2 regions of the Amycolatopsis sp. NBC_01488 genome follow, and region 1 is predicted to be linked to the other one. Evidence: riboswitches for the same ligand, from Rfam matches in the RefSeq annotation. Region 1 holds a riboswitch; the other holds the start of a gene.
What was found. Region 1 has a riboswitch for S-adenosylmethionine ahead of OG738_RS26070 (aminotransferase class V-fold PLP-dependent enzyme). Riboswitches for the same ligand answer to the same signal wherever they lie in the genome.

Region 2: another riboswitch for S-adenosylmethionine. It lies ahead of thrC (threonine synthase); the one in region 1 lies ahead of OG738_RS26070 (aminotransferase class V-fold PLP-dependent enzyme).

Annotation. Positions count from the first base shown of each region.
Region 1 is NZ_CP109434.1:5,451,118-5,456,815, forward strand. It holds gene OG738_RS26060 (potassium/proton antiporter) at 62-1,540, shown strand; gene OG738_RS26065 (M23 family metallopeptidase) at 1,754-2,410, shown strand; SAM riboswitch class IV at 2,494-2,608, shown strand; gene OG738_RS26070 (aminotransferase class V-fold PLP-dependent enzyme) at 2,646-4,061, shown strand; gene lspA (signal peptidase II) at 4,494-5,078, shown strand; gene OG738_RS26080 (RluA family pseudouridine synthase) at 5,075-5,698, shown strand, end outside.
Region 2 is NZ_CP109434.1:5,005,760-5,011,457, forward strand. It holds gene OG738_RS24145 (ComEC/Rec2 family competence protein) at 1-884, shown strand, start outside; gene OG738_RS24150 (DUF4231 domain-containing protein) at 890-1,399, opposite strand; gene thrC (threonine synthase) at 1,515-2,780, opposite strand; SAM riboswitch class I at 2,794-2,927, opposite strand; gene holA (DNA polymerase III subunit delta) at 3,064-4,044, shown strand; gene rpsT (30S ribosomal protein S20) at 4,285-4,545, opposite strand; gene OG738_RS24170 (DMT family transporter) at 4,877-5,698, shown strand, end outside.

The DNA.
Region 1 (5,698 bases):
GAACGAGTTAACCCGACCGCTTCACTATTCTGAGTGCCCACGGCACTCGGAGGGAGGCGGCATGGACCAGCTTCCCGTGCTGCTCGGCGTCGGCGGTGTCGTGCTGCTCGCCTCCGTGCTCGCCGTGCGCGTCTCCATCCGGCTCGGCCTGCCGTCGCTGCTGCTGTACCTCGGGATCGGCGTGGTGCTCGGCGAAGCCGGCTTCGGCATCCGGTTCGACAACCCCGAGCTGACCCAGTCGCTCGGCCTCGCCGCCCTCGTCATGATCCTCGCCGAAGGCGGGCTGACGGCGCGGTGGTCGGCCGTGAAACCTTCGCTGGGCCTCGGAATCGCACTGTCCACAGTGGCCGTGGCGGTCAGCGTCGCGGTCACCGGCGCGGCCCTGCACTTCCTGCTGGGCCTCGACTGGCGGTTCGCGCTGCTGTGGGGCGCGGTGCTCGCCTCGACCGACGCGGCGGCGGTGTTCTCCGTGCTGCGCACGGCCGGGATCGGCAAACGCCTGGTCGGCGCGCTGGAGCTGGAGTCCGGCATCAACGACGCGCCGGCGTACATCGCGGTCGTCGTGCTCGCCCAAGGCACCACAGTGGACTGGACGCTGCCGCTGCTGGTGGTCTACGAGCTGGGGGCGGGCCTGGCGATCGGCCTCGCGTTCGGCTGGCTCGGCGGCGTCGCGCTGCGCCGGGCCGCGCTGCCGGCGACCGGCCTGTACCCGCTCGCGACGGTCGCGGTGTGCGTCGTGGCGTACTCGTCCGGGCAGCTGGCGCACGCGTCCGGGCTGCTCGCCACCTACGTCGCCGCGCTGGTGCTGGGCAATTCGCGGCTGCCGCACCGCTCGGACACGCTCTCGTTCGCCGAAGGGCTCGGCTGGCTGGCGCAGATCGGGCTGTTCGTGCTGCTCGGGTTGTTCGCCTCGCCGAGCCGGCTGTTCGAGACGATCGTGCCGGGCCTGGTCGCGGGCGCCGTCGTGCTGCTGCTCGCGCGGCCGATCTCGGTGGTGCTCTCGGTGCTGCCGTTCCGGTTGCCGTGGCGGGAACAGGCGTTCCTGTCGTGGGCCGGGCTGCGCGGCGCGGTGCCGATCGTGCTCGCGATGATCCCGCTCTCGGAAGGGCTCCCGGGCGCGCAACGGCTGGTCGACGCGGTGTTCGTGCTGGTCATCGTGCTGACGCTGGTGCAGGGCGCGACCCTCGGGCCGCTCGGGCGCAAGCTCGGGCTGGCCAGGAAGTCCGAGCCGCACGAGATCGAGGTCGACTCCGCGCCGCTGGACGAGCTGGGCGCCGAGCTGCTGCAGGTCCGCATCCAGCCGGGCTCGAAGCTGCACGGCGTGTACCTCTCGGAGCTGCGGCTGCCGGTCGGCGCGACGGTCAGCCTGGTCGTGCGCGAAGGCGCGGGCTTCACGCCGCAGAAGACCAGCCGGCTCCAGGAGCACGACCAGCTGCTGGTGGTCACGACGAGCGGCGTCCGCGACGACGTCGAACGCCGGCTCCGCGCGGTGGACCGGGCCGGGCGCCTCGCCCGGTGGCTGGGCGAATCGGGTCGCTAACCCGTTCGTGGTCGTGACCGATCGGACGACTTGCCCGCCGCCGATCTCCTCGTTGTCCGATCGTTGTCCGGTTCTTGTGCTGACCTCGTGATCTTCTTCCACGAGGGTGAGCTTTACTCCGCAAGATCTTCCCGATGATCCAACCTTTGGCCTACTGTGCGCTCGATCCGGTTAGTTCGAATGGGTGAGCGTTAGGTCAAAGGAGTACGCACGGTGACGAAACTGCATGGTCGTGGGGCGGTCCTGATCGCCGCGATGTCCGCGGTCCTCGGGCTGGCCGCCGCGCCGGCCGCGACCGCCGAAGTGGGTCCGTTCCCGGCGCTCGCCCTGCCGTTCAAGGCGGGTCAGCAGGTGTACTCGGCCGGCATCCACTCCGACGACGGCAGCACCGGCGTCAAGAACGCGATCGACTTCAGCCCGGCCGACCGCACCGTGCGCGCGCCGCTGGCCGGCACCGTGCACCTGCAGCACTGCGCGGGCGGCGACTGGGTGACCATCGACCACGCCGGCGGCTGGCGGACCGGGTACTACCACCTGGAGGGCATCAAGGTCACCGACGGTGAGCACGTCGAGGCCGGCGCCGAACTCGGCTCGACCGGCAACGCGCTCCCGTGCGGCGGCAGCAGCACCGGCGCCCACGTCCACTTCACGCTCTGGACCCTGCCGGACGCCCCGGCGGCGAACTGGGACGGCAAGTCGTACGCGGAGGTCTCGACCGCGGTCGCGGCGGCCAGCGGCGAGCCGGTCGACGGGAAGACCCTCGGCGGCTGGCGCTTCACCGCGGGAGCCGAGCAGTACACGGGCACCGCGACGCACCTCGCCGACAACGCGGTGACGCAGCTGCCGGGACGCTTCCGCGCCAACCCCTGACGGCCTTCACGCTGTGTGAGCGGCGTCTCAGATCGTGCGGCGGGGTTGGCCGCCGGCCGCGTTTTCGGTTACCTTCTGGCTCAGGTCATGAGTGCCAGCGCGAAGCCCCGGCTTGCTGGCCGGCAACCCTCCTACCGCGGTGGGGTGCCCCGGGTGAAGACCGGGCCGGTCGCGTCGTGCGACGGGCAAGCGCGGGCCCCTCGCCGGGGTCCCCCGGACCGCCGAGGAGGCACCGATGACTCTCGCCATCGACCGCACCAGCACGATCACCACCCTGGCCGAAGCCGGCCCACGCGTGCCGGAAACCGTCGCCGAGCCCGCTCCGACCGCACTCGGCGCCACCCCGGAAACCGTTGCCCCGCACCACATCCCGACCGTCGCCGGTGCGTCGCTGCGCGTCCCGCTCGTCACCGGTGAGACCGTCGGCTACGCCAACCTCGACCACGCCGCGAGCGCCCCGTGCCTCGACGCCGTCCGCACCAAGGTCGACGAGTTCCTGCCCTGGTACGCCAGCGTCCACCGCGGCGCCGGCTTCGCGTCGCAGGTCTCCACCAAGCTCTACGAGCGCACCCGCGACGTCCTGCGCCGCTTCGTCGACGCCCGCCGGACCGACACCGTCGTGTTCACCCGCAACACCACCGATTCCTTCAACCTGCTCGCCCGCAGCCTGCCCCGGCACACCACGGTGATCGTGTTCGACACCGAGCACCACGCCGCGCTGCTTCCGTGGCCGGGCCCGAACGTCCGCCGGATCCCGACCCCGCGGACGCGCCTCGCTGCAGTGTCCGCTGTGGACGAAGCGCTCGCGGATTCCCCGCAGGGACCGCGATTGGTCGTCGTCACCGGAGCGTCCAATGTGACCGGTGAACTGCTCCCGGTGGCGGAGATCGCCGCCGTGGCGCGCAAGCACGGCGCCCGCGTCGCGCTCGACGCCGCCCAGCTGGCGCCGCACCGCCGGATCTCGATCAAGGAGCTGGACGTCGACTACGTCGCGGTGTCCGGCCACAAGCTGTACGCGCCTTTCGGTGCCGGCGCGCTGATCGGCCGCGCCGACTGGCTGCGCGCCGCCCGGCCGTACCTCGCCGGCGGCGGCGCGACGAAGCTCGTCACCGAGGACGCGGTGGTCTGGAACACCGGCCCCGAGCGGCACGAAGCCGGCTCGCCCAACACCGTCGGCGTGTACGCGCTCGGCGTCGCGTGCGAGACCCTCGGCGAGCACTGGGACGCCGTGGTGGCGCACGAGCGGGCGCTGCTCACCCGGCTGCGCAAGGGACTCGAGGGCATCCCGGGCTGCGCCGAGCTGCGGCTGTTCGACGCAGCCGTCGACCGCGTCGGCACGGTCAGCTTCGTCGTCGACGGCTTCGACCCGGGTTGGCTGGCCGCGGTTCTTTCGGCCGAGTACGGCATCGGCGTGCGCGACGGCGCCTTCTGCGCCCACATCGCGGCCAAGCGCCTCATCGGCGTCACCGGCGGCACCGGGCAGCAGGCGGTCCGCGTCAGCCTCGGCTTGGGCAGCACCGAAGAGCACGTCGACCGCGTGGTGCTGGCATTGCGCCAGATCGTCGCGCGCGGCGCTCGCTGGGAGTACGCGAAGGCGGACGGCCGCTGGGCGCCCGTCGGCGACCCGCGTGAGCTGCCGCCGTTCTGCTGAGCACCAGCCTGGGCCGAGGGGGAGAGGGCAGCGTTTCCGGTTTCCGCTGGCACTGCTCGGGTTGGCGCAGATCGTCACGGCCGCCGCGGTTGACGTCGTTCCGTCGGCGACGCTGGGTCGGCACGCCGGCGGCCGTTCCGCTGCTGGACCTGGCCGGCGCGCTCCGGTTCCGGCTGTCCGGTGACGTGCGCGGCGCGCTCGTCGCGGCGCTGGGCCTGCTGCGTACGAGCGCAGCTGGCTCCTGGTGGCCACCGGCGTGTTCGTCCTGGTCACGGGCGTGTTCCTGCCGCCGACGGCGGGCGCGCTCGTGGCGGCGGGCGTGCTGTTCGCGGCCGCCGACGCGGCCTGACCAGTGCCGTGGACAATGGAGCGGTGAGCACCGAGCCCAGCCACTCCGAACCCGACACCGAATCCGACGCTGCCGCCGCCGAGGTGGCGCCCGAGACCGTGCAGGAGACGCCGGAAGCCCCGGCGGAGCCGCTGCCGAAGCGCCGCGTGGGCTGGGTGTTCGCCGTCGCGGTCGTGTTCTGGGCGATCGACCTGGTGACGAAGAACCTGGTCGCGGCCAACCTCGAGGGCAAGGAGCCGGTCCGGGTCCTCGGCGGGCTGATCTACCTGCAGGTGATCCGCAACCCGGGTGCCGCGTTCTCGATGGCGACCGGCATGACGTGGGTGCTCGCGCTGGTCGCGCTGGCCGTCGTCATCGCGATCGTCTGGCTGTCGCGGCGGCTGCGCTCGATCGGCTGGGCCATCGGCCTCGGCCTGGTCCTGGCCGGCGCGCTCGGCAACCTGACCGACCGCATCTTCCGCGCGCCCGGCGGGCTGCAGGGCCACGTCGTCGACTTCATCTCCGCGTTCGCCCCGAACGGCAAGGGCTTCGCGATCTTCAACATCGCCGACTCGGCGATCTGCGTCGGCGGCGCGCTGATCGTGCTGCTGTCCCTGCTGGGCAAGGACTACGACGGCACGTCGACCAAGGACAAGAAGAAGGTCGCCGAGCAGGAGGAGCAGGCGTGAGCTCGCGGATGCTCCCGGTGCCCGACGGGCTCGACGGGATGCGGGTCGACGCCGGCCTCGCGAAGCTGCTCGGCCTTTCCCGCACGGTCGTGGCCGAGCTGGCCGAATCCGGCGACGTCCTGCTCGACGGCCGTCCCGCGGGCAAGTCCGACCGGCTCTCCGGCGGCGGCCTGCTGGAGATCACGCTGCCGGAGCCGGCGAACCCGGTCGAGGTCGTCGCCGAGCCGGTCGAGGGCATGAAGATCCTGCACGACGACGACGACATCGTGGTGATCTCCAAGCCGGTCGGCGTCGCGGTGCACCCGAGCCCGGGCTGGACCGGCCCGACGGTCGTCGGCGGCCTCGCCGCGGCCGGCCTGCGCATCGCGACGTCGGGCGCGGCCGAGCGCCAGGGCGTGGTGCACCGGCTCGACGCGGGCACGACCGGCGTGATGGTGGTGGCCAAGAGCGAGCACGCGTACACGGTGCTCAAGCGCGCGTTCAAGGAACGTACGGTCGACAAGGGCTACCACGCGATCGTCCAGGGCCACCCGGACCCGATGCGCGGCACGATCGACGCCCCGATCGACCGCCACCCGCGCCACGACTACAAGTTCGCGGTCGTCCAGGGCGGCCGCCCG
Region 2 (5,698 bases), 450 kb from region 1:
TGCGGCTGGTCATGGCAGTGCTGGTCGTCGGGGCGCTGCTGGTCTTCGTGCCGGTCCGGGTGCTGGCGCCGGCGTGGCCACCGCGGAACTGGGCGATGGTCGAGTGCGACGTCGGGCAGGGTGATGCGGTCGTGCTGGCGACCGCGGAGCCGGGACGCGCCGTCGTCGTGGACACCGGGCCCGAGCCGGGGCCGGTGGACGAGTGCCTGCACCGGCTGTCCGTCGACCGGATCCCGCTGCTGGTGCTGAGCCACCTGCACGCGGACCACATCGGCGGCCTGGCCTCGGTCTTCGACGGCCGGGCGGTCGGCGGGATCGCCGTCGGCCCGGGCCGGGCGCCCGAGTGGGCGTGGCGCCAGGTCGCCGCGGAGGCGAAGCGGCAGGCGGTGCCGCTGGTCGAGCTGAACCCGGGGGAGCGGCTGGCGTGGCCCGGGCTGTCCCTCGACGTCCTCGGCCCGCGCTATGTCCCGGCCCGCTCGGCCGGGCAGCAGGACGGCACGACGATCAACAACAGCTCGGTGGTCCTGCGAGCGCAAACCCCGGCCGGCCGGGTGCTGCTGACCGGCGACGTCGAACTGGCGGCTCAGGCCGACCTGCTGGCCGACGTCGGAAACCTGAAGGCGGACGTACTGAAGGTTCCGCACCACGGCTCTCGCTACTCGCTGCCGACGTTCCTGGCGGCCGTGGCGCCACGGGTCGCGTTGGTGAGCGTGGGCGCGGGCAACACCTACGGCCACCCGAGTAAGTCCACAATGGACACGTTGACGGCGCTGGGTGCCCTGGTGACCCGAACCGACGTCGACGGTGACACGGCAGTGGTCGGCGACCCGGCCGGTCCGGCGGTAGCCCGCCGGGGCGAGCCGCGCGGCCCGCCGCGCCGCTGAGCGGATCATTCGACGGCGGGGTGGGGGGCGCTCTCCTGGGTTCGGCGGCCGCGTTCGGCGGTGATCCGGCGCCGGACCCATTGGCGCCCACCCTCGTCGGCGAGGTTTTCCACGCGGGCGACCAGCTCGCGGACGGCGTCCGGGCCGTCGTAAGGCGGTGACGAATGGAGGAACAATGCGGCTTCACGCTCGATCGCGTAGCCGATCTGGCTGTGCTCCACCCAGTTCTCGTGCATGCCGAACGTGGTCCGGATGCCGGTGGCGATCAGGACGAGGGCGCCCAGCGCGGCGATGACCACCGAGTCGAGGTGCGCGGCGGCGGCCACCGGGATCGCGGCCGAGCCGACGAGGGCGACGACTTCCATGACGCCGTACCGCAGCCGGTCTCGCCGGGCGCCTCTCTTGTACCACCGCCATCTCGCGATGACCGTCACCGGCAAGGCCCGGCCGTCGCGTTCGGCGGTGACCATCCAGTGCTCGGCGAGATCGCCGGACGTGTTCTCAGCCCACTTCATACCCCGAACCTCCTGGACCGCGCCGACGCCTGGCGGGTGTCGACCTTAGCGGCCCAGGGAGCGCGGAAAGGAGGTGTTGCCGGGGCGAGCCGCGTGGCCCGCCCCGGCCAGGACATCAGTAGCCGAGCGCTTCGTTCACGGCCTTGGCGGACGCCGGCACGGTCGCCTTCGGGCCGATGTGGTTCTCGACCGCGTCGAGGGTCTTGAGGCCGTCGCCGGTGATCAGGAGGACCGTGTCGGCGTCCGGGTCGAGCTTGCCCGTCTGGACGAGCTTCTTCGCCGTCGCGACGGTGACCCCGCCCGCGGTCTCGGTGAAGATGCCTTCGGTGCGGGCCAGCAGCCGGATGCCTTCGACGACCTCTTCGTCGGTGACGTCCTCGATCGCGCCGCCGGTGCGGTTGACGATGTCGAGCACGTACGGGCCGTCGGCCGGGTTGCCGATCGCCAGCGAGCGGGCGATCGTGTCCGGCTTCACCGGCTGGACCACGTCCTGGCCGGCGCGGAACGCGGCCGACACCGGCGAGCAGCCGGTGGCCTGCGCGCCGAACACCTTGTACGGGCCGGCATCCACGAGACCGAGCTGGCCCAGCTCGCGGAAACCCTTGTCCACCTTGGTCAGCTGCGAACCGGAGGCGATCGGCACGACGATCTGCGGCGGGATGCGCCAGCCGAGCTGCTCGGCGACCTCGAAGGCCAGCGTCTTCGAGCCTTCCGAGTAGTACGGCCGGACGTTCACGTTCACGAACGCCCACTTCGGGTGCTCGCCGGCCAGCTCGGTGGCGAGGCGGTTGACGTCGTCGTAGTTGCCGTCGACGGCGATCAGGTCGCCGTCGTACACCGCGGTGGTGAGGATCTTGGCGCGCTCGAGGGTCTTCGGGATCAGCACGACCGACCGCCAGCCCGCGCGGGCCGCGGCGGCGGCCGTCGCGTTGGCCAGGTTGCCGGTCGAGGGACACGCGAGCACCTCGAACCCGAACTCGCGGGCCGCGGCCAGTGCGACGGCGACCACGCGGTCCTTGAACGAGTGCGTCGGGTTGCCGGTGTCGTCCTTGACCCACACGCGCTTGAGGCCGAGCTCCTTGGCGAGGCGGTCGGCGCGGATCAGCCGGGTCGCGCCGGGCTCGGTGTTCGGGATCTCTTCGACGTTGGACGGAACCGGGAGGAGCTTCTTGTAGCGCCAGATGTTCTTGGGGCCGGCCTCGATGTCTTCGCGGCGGACGCGGCCGAAGTCGTAGGCGACCTCGAGCGGCGAGAAGTCCTCGGCGGAGACGAATTCGGGGGCGAGCGGCTGCCGGTGGCCCTCTTCCTTCGACACCAGTTCGACGGCCGGTCCGAGATCCGGGGTCTTCGTGGCGGAGGTCGTTCCGAGGGTGGCGGTCATCGCGAGGTTCCTTTCCTCATCTGCCCCGCCGAAGCGGGCCGGAATTGGCACCGTGGTCGTCAGCTACCCCGCGATCGCGGGATGACGGGCTGTACGCCGGTTGCCGGGGCTTCGTCGGGCCGTTCCCTCTGCCCCTCTGGATGAGCGGTATTCGGTTGTCGGCGCGCGCCGATCGGCGCGCTGCCTCGAGGACACCGTACGACATGGCGCTCACGCCGTGCCATGGTGGCCGCTCGACATCACCGGAGCGGGCGCACGACAGCGCAAGTGAGAGGATTCTCCCGTGACCGCGCAAGCCACCGCCCCGGCCCCGCTGCACCTGGTCCTGGGTGAGGAAGAACTGCTGATCGAGCGCGCCGTCCGCGACACGCTCGCCGCGTCCCGCGCGATCGACGCCACGGCCGAGCTGACTCGCGTCCGGGTGTCGGATCTCACAGCCCCGGAGCTGGCCGAACTCGTCAGCCCGTCGCTGTTCAGCGAGGGCCGCGTGATCGTCCTGGAGTCGGCGCAGGACATCTCGCAGGAGCTGGCCGACGCCGTCGCGTCCTACCTGAAGGACCCCGCGGACGGCGTCGTGCTGGTCATCGTGCACACCGGTGGCGGCCGCAGCAAGGCGGGCAAGACGCTCCCGGCGGCGCTGAAGAAGGCCGGCGCCGAGGTGACGGAGTGCCCGAAGCTGACCAAGCCGGCCGAGCGCGAGCAGTTCGTGCGGCACGAGGTGCGCCGGGCAGGTGGCAAGATCGATCCGGCTGGGGTCGCGGCGTTGATCGACGCCGTGGGCTCTGACCTGCGAGAACTCTCCTCGGCGGCGACGCAGCTGGTGGCGGACGCGGGCGGGAACGTCGACGCCGAGGCGGTCCGCCGGTACCACCGCGGCCGCGCGGACGTGACCGGCTTCGCGGTCGCGGAGAAGGCGGTGAGCGGCGACCGTTCGGCGGCGCTGGAGTCGCTGCGCTGGGCCATGCAGCTGGGCGTCCCGCACGTCCTGGTCGCGGACGCACTGGCCGATGCGGTCCGCACGATCGCCCGGGTCTCGGGCGCGGGCCGCGGCAACCCGAACCAGCTGGCGGGCGAGCTGGGCATGCCGCCGTGGAAGGTCCGCAAGGCCCAGGGCCAGTCCCGCGGCTGGAACCAGGACGGCCTGGCCACGGCGATGCGCGTGGTGGCGAGGCTGAACGCCGAGGTCAAGGGTGTGGCTGCGGACCCGGGCTACGCGCTGGAGCGCGCGGTCCTGGAGGTGGCGGCCGCCAAGGGCGACCGCTGACGCCGCGGCAGGCGGAACTCGCGGTGCCTACCGCGACCGGATGCGCGACCGGATGTGTGCCCGCGAGACTTGCGGTGCCCGCCGCCACCGGATGTGTGCCCGCGAGACTTGCGGTACCCATCACTTACCGGCGCGCCCCGCGAGCGACCGCCGACCCGCAGCACCGAACCCACTGCGCGAAGCACCCGGACATGAAGAAAGCCCCGGCCGAAGCCGGGGCTTTCCCAGAAATCAACCAGCTCAGAGCGCGTTGACGCGCTTGGCCAGCGCCGACTTCTTGTTGGCGGCCTGGTTGGCGTGGATGACGCCCTTCGAGACGGCCTTGTCCAGCTTCTGGGCGGCGTCGCGCTGCAGCTCGACGGCCTTGGCCTTGTCGCCGGCCTCGGCGGCTTCGCGGACCTTGCGGATCGCGGTCTTCACCGAGGACCGGATCGCCTGGTTGCGCTGACGCGCCTTCTCGTTCGTCGTGATGCGCTTGATCTGCGACTTGATGTTGGCCATCGGGCAACTCCTGTTTCACTCGGTGAGATTCGCCGCCGCGCTGAAGTGGCCCCACTCCGGAGAGCGGGTTTCCTCCATGACGGAATGCCGCACGGGCAGCGAGCGATGACTCTAACAGCCGGGCCGCGGACGTCCGGAGCCGGGAGTACCGTGGGTGACGGCAGTGCCTAGGGTTCCGTCACCGGTCCGCGCACCCCGCTTCACCCAACCAGGATCGGCGGGCCTGGTCCGAGCGGCACCATCGGCAGGCCCGGACGGCCGGTCGTTCATCTGACGGGGCAAAAGCCTGGAGGACCCGGTTTTCGCGCGCGCGAAAACCCGAAGGGGTCCCATGAACACCACCGCCTTGTCCTTCGTCCTCATCGCGGCCGTCGTGCACGCCGCGTGGAACCTCGCCGCCAAGCGGATCTCCTCCGGGGGCGCCCAGTTCGTCTGGCTCTACTACACGGCTTCGGCGGTGGTCCTCCTGCCGGTGACGGTCGTGCTGCTGGTCGTCGAGCCGGAACGTCCACAGTGGAGCTGGCTGGTGGCCGCGGTCGTCACGTCGGTGCTGCACATCGGCTACGGCATCGTGCTGCAGCGCGGGTACCGCGTCGGCGACCTCTCCGTCGTCTACCCGGTCGCGCGCGGCACCGGGCCGCTGCTGTCCGTGCTGGCCGCCGTCCTGGTGCTCGGCGAACGGCCCGGCCCGCTCGGCCTGCTCGGCGCGTTCCTGGTCATCGCCGGGGTGCTGGTGATCAGCACCGGCCGCAGGACGGGTGACCCGCGGGCGGTCAAGGCCGGCGTCCTCTACGGGCTCCTGACCGGCGCCGTCATCGCCGGCTACACCCTCTGGGACGCCCACTCGGTGACCGGCCTCGGCGTGCCGCCCGTCGTCTACTTCGGGCTCGGCTCGGTCCTGCAGAGCGTGCTGCTCGTGCCCGGCGCCCTGGCCGGCCGTGCCGAGGTGACGCGGATCTGGCGTGAGCAGCGTCGCGAGGTGCTGGTCGTCGGGCTGCTGTCGCCGGTCGCGTACATCCTCGTGCTGTTCGCCCTCACGATGGCGCCGGTCAGCCTGGTCGCGCCCGCCCGGGAGCTGAGCATCGTGCTCGGCGGCCTCGCCGGCTGGCTGGTGCTGGGGGAGCGCGACGCCGCGCGGCGGCTCACCGGGTCG